Regions from separate parts of the Paenibacillus sp. P46E genome, predicted to be linked through region 1. Evidence: predicted binding sites of a transcription regulator. Region 1 holds the regulator's gene; the other holds the start of a gene.

Evidence for each region. The regulator LexA, encoded in region 1, represses DNA repair genes until DNA is damaged. The targets are predictions, from matches to a motif close to CGAACATATGTTCG.
Region 2: A3849_RS28510 (DNA polymerase IV) is a predicted target of LexA. The motif match lies at 1,073-1,086, and genes of this name have one in related genera.

What each region holds. Positions count from the first base shown of each region.
Region 1 covers NZ_LVYZ01000055.1:129,537-131,744, forward strand. Annotated here, with positions in the region: gene A3849_RS21130 (hypothetical protein) at 1-239, opposite strand, end outside; gene A3849_RS21135 (L,D-transpeptidase) at 392-730, opposite strand; gene lexA (transcriptional repressor LexA) at 941-1,567, opposite strand; gene A3849_RS21145 (LysM peptidoglycan-binding domain-containing protein) at 1,807-2,208, shown strand, end outside.
Region 2 covers NZ_LVYZ01000080.1:23,438-25,645, forward strand. Annotated here, with positions in the region: gene A3849_RS28510 (DNA polymerase IV) at 1-863, opposite strand, end outside; gene A3849_RS28520 (stalk domain-containing protein) at 1,330-2,001, opposite strand.

The DNA.
Region 1 (2,208 bases):
TGCTCAGCGCCCAAGTAGGAAATGTATTCATCAACGATGACATCGTCCATCAATGATTTGAGGTTAAATACATCCTCATTACTGCTGGTGTTCGAAGCAACGTTGCCTTGAATGCTGCCAAAGGCTGTAAGGATATTGACTCTGCGTTCCCCATGATTATTGTTCAGTAAAAGATTGGAGAGCTTACCTAATGCGTCGACTTTGAAGTCGACATGGGTTCTTATTTTGGATTGATTCAAACCAGACACTTCCTTTCAAGATTTAATTTACCAATATACAGGTTTCGACATATTACTCCGCTTTTCCTGTTTGTATGCAAAATAAATGTTTGAACATGAAGGACACTTAGTGAGACGTTGAAAAATGTCTCGCTAAAGTGTCCTTTGTGCTGTTATTCCCGAATAGTAACACGGGTTCCGATGGGAACTGTTGCTGCGAGGGTTAGCACATCTTCATTATACATGCGAATACAGCCATGGGAGACCTTTTTGCCGATGGAGGAAGGGTCATTGGTTCCGTGAATCCCATAATGCGGCTTAGACAGGCCCATCCAAAAAGCGCCGAAAGGGCCGCCGGGGTTTTTCTGTTTGTTGATAATGGTATATTCTCCAACTGGAGAGACGGACAGCATCTTGCCTATGCCGACAGGAAAACCTCTAATTACAGTGTCATTGTCCAGAAGATACAGTATTCGCTGTGACAGATCGATAATGATTCGATAGTTGGGCATTTTGATCAACACTCCTTTTATGATCAGGATATGAGTGGAGTGTAGAGAGAGTTCTGGAAAGTTAGATAGAAAACCGAATGCGAACAATTGTTCCCTTTGATTAATCAGTCATAGGAGAACAAAATAGATCAAATAATTAGTAGATTGAAGGGAAAAGGAAAAAACTGTTCCGCTACTAAGCGGAACAGTTTTAAATGAGACGGGGAATTACTAATGAATATCGCGGAATAGGCCGATAACTCTGCCCAGAATCGTAACTCGATTCAGACGTAGAGGCTCATAAGCCGGATTCTCCGGCTGCAGACGGATATGGTCACGTTCTTTGTAGAAGGTCTTTACTGTTGCTTCATCTTCTTCAGTCATGGCAACGACGATATCGCCATTATCTGCTGTCTGCTGCTGGCGAACGATTACATAGTCACCATTCATAATGCCAGCGTCGACCATGCTGTCACCAAGAACAGACAGCATAAACACTTTGTTATCACCTACGTAATGAGTAGGAAGCGGAAAGTAATCTTCAATATTCTCTGTTGCTGTAATCGGCACCCCGGCGGTAACCTTTCCAACGACTGGAATGCGTGTTACCGTCTGAACAAATTGATGAACATTCTCGGAATCCTCTTGTCCCAGCAGTTCTATTGCACGCGGTTTCGTTGGATCACGGCGGATAAGCCCTTTCTTCTCCAACCGGTCCAGGTGACCGTGTACCGTGGAGCTGGAAGCCAGTCCTACAGCTTCACCGATTTCCCGGACAGAAGGTGGATACCCCTTGCTGCGGACTTCGTTACGAATAAATTCCAGGATCGCCAGTTGGCGACTCGAAATCTTTGACATCGGAATCAACCCCATATACTATGTTTGGGAAAATTATAACATAGAACTTCCGTTCGTACAAACATAAGTTCTAAAACGATCCAGAGTATTAGGTGGAGAATGGAAAAACAGGGTTGATATAACAGAAAATGGGGTTCGAAGAATAAGGGAACAATTGTTCGAAAAAAGTATTGATCAAAACACATGTTCGTGTTATATTAATTTCGAAAGTAAGAACAAGTGTTTGGAGGTCGGTTAATATGTTAAAGTACAGCACATACCGTAGTATTTACGACGAGGTTCATGAGGACCATACAGCGAGAGCCCGTTCTGCATACAATGATAGACTAGATATGAAGAATCTTCTTTTCTCTTTAGCGGCACCCTGCCGCAGATTGCTCCGCCAGGACACAATTGTAAAGCTAGCCTTGATTTTCCTATTAGTAATTTCCGGATTTACTGTGGTAGGCAATGTTTTTGCAGGATCGGTGTTGTCATCCAAGCAGGAGAAGAGGGTTGTTGTTGAACGCGGGGATACACTTTGGAGCATAGCACTTAAGAATAAACCGGCTCATATGAAAACGGCTGTATATATAGAAGGAATCAAACGGACGAGCGGTCTGGAGAACAGCAATATCCAAGCCGGCGATGTGCTGAGTCTG
Region 2 (2,208 bases), on a different contig from region 1:
ACCTCAATAACGAGCTCAAGCAGCACAACCTCGATATCCATAAGCCGGGTGTATAAATTCCAGCGCAGCGCCTTGCCATGCCCCACGGATTTGATCTGATGGCGGATCCCCGTGACCACAGGGCTAGGATCTAGCCCACGCGCAGTTTGCCAGTAATATTCCGCCTGGATATCACTTTGCTTGCCCATGGTTATACGCATTCGTTGTTTAAACTCCGGCAGCTCCATACGGGCAATATCTCCGATTGTGGATATACCCATGCGCCAGAAATTCCTGGTCATTCTAGACGCCACCATAAACATATCCTGAACCGGCAATCTCCACAGGGTGGACTCTAATTGGTCGAAGGTAAGTTCGTATATTCCCTCTTTCGTCTTTTTGGCATAATTATCTGTAGCCATCTTTGCCATTACTTTAGTAGATCCAATGCCTACCCGGGTCCAGACCCCTGTCGACAGCAGAACATGGTGCTGGATTTTTTGAATCATATATTTCAGTGATCCCCCAAAATAAGCGAGTGAGCCTGTGATATCCAGAAACTGCTCATCGATGCTGTAGGGTTCCACCAGATCCGTATATGTCCGATAGATTTCTGATATCAAAAGCGAGACCTTAATGTAAGTTCCCATGCGGGGACGTATGACGATTAGCCCAGGGCATTTTGTCATAGCCTCCCCCACTCGCGATGCCGTTGTTACTCCCTGAGCTTTGGCAATGGGGCAGGCTGCCAGCACAATCCCGTTCATACGGGTAGGGTCTCCGATTGCGACAGGTTTATCCCGATGTTCGGGATGGGCTGCTTTTTCGACGCTGGCATAAAAGGATTGGCAGTCGGACAGTAGAATAACGCGATTCTTAGGCATAGCGCTTCTCCTCTATCCGCTGCCAAGCGAGAATATTAGCAACAATGAACACTCGAGGTGCTCCGGCAGTAAGACAATTAGCCCGGAGGCGCCCGTCCCTAATTCCCAAAACCTCGATTTTCCGCTGAGATATGTTCCCCGACTTATCCATATATACAATTTCAATCATTTGACCGTTTCGAATCTGCATAAGATTCGCCTCCAAAACAAGAACATTTGTTTGTATTATAACCACGATCGAGATTTTTAAGCAATGGTAAAATAGAACAAACGTTCCTAGTTTCCAGCAATCACCTAACTTAGTATGGCATAATTAGGCCCGCAGAACTCTTACGTCCTTCACAAAGCAGGGAGTGCGCGCCGTTCATTACAACAACTGCATAAGTTTCCCCATACCAAATACCCCGCCAATTCTGGCAGGGTACGGGGTTACTTAATATTTAATTTATTATCATGGCTGCCTAATTTATTTGTAGTATGAAGTAGTCAGAGGGATAAAGACGGAGGAGCCATCTTTAACATCCCCGGTTACAAAAAGTTTACTTACTCCCGAAATATTCACTTCTATCGTTATGAGTCCCTCCTCAGCGGTTATGTTCTGTTTCTTAAGTACCGTGTCGGTATCACTGTCTATAATGGAGAAGTCTTCAATATCGTCGCCGATCGCCGCAACCTGGAGATACAGCTTCTGGTATTTTTTATTGGGGTAGAGCATGAAGGAAGAGCCACGGGTTCCACTGCCGTTATCGAAATGGACATCTTTATAATCCTTGTCTTTATACACCGTTTTGTCCGGATCTTTGGTATGATAGGACGAATCAAATCCGGCAGCAATGGATACCCCCTCTGTTTGTTCTCCTAGCAAGATGGTGTTGGCTGCGGCATTGAAATTAACGGTAACGCCTAACAGATCCGATACGGCTCTAACAGGTAAGTACGTTGTATTATTATAAGTAATCGGAGCTACGACTGCACCACTGCCATTCTTAAGCTGGACGGGCTGGCCATCGACCTTGAATTTGATTCCGGGATTTAGGAAAGCCTTGATCTCTTGCAGGTTGGCACCGGCATATACGCCTGTCCCCATCCCTCCAAGTACAGCAAAAACAGTTAGAGCGGCTGTTATCTTCTTTTTCACTTTGCCAAACTCCTCTCCGTTGCTTCAAATTTTAATTTCCTATATTGGAAGTATAATGAATGATCCCCCAGTATGCAATATTTTCCGGGGGTGCCCTTTTCGTGGCTGGATCAAAACCCGATATATGGTACGATCACAGTACATAAAGATAATTACCGTACTGCGGACGAACCTCTTTCGCGAGCCGCATAGCATATCTCAAATATT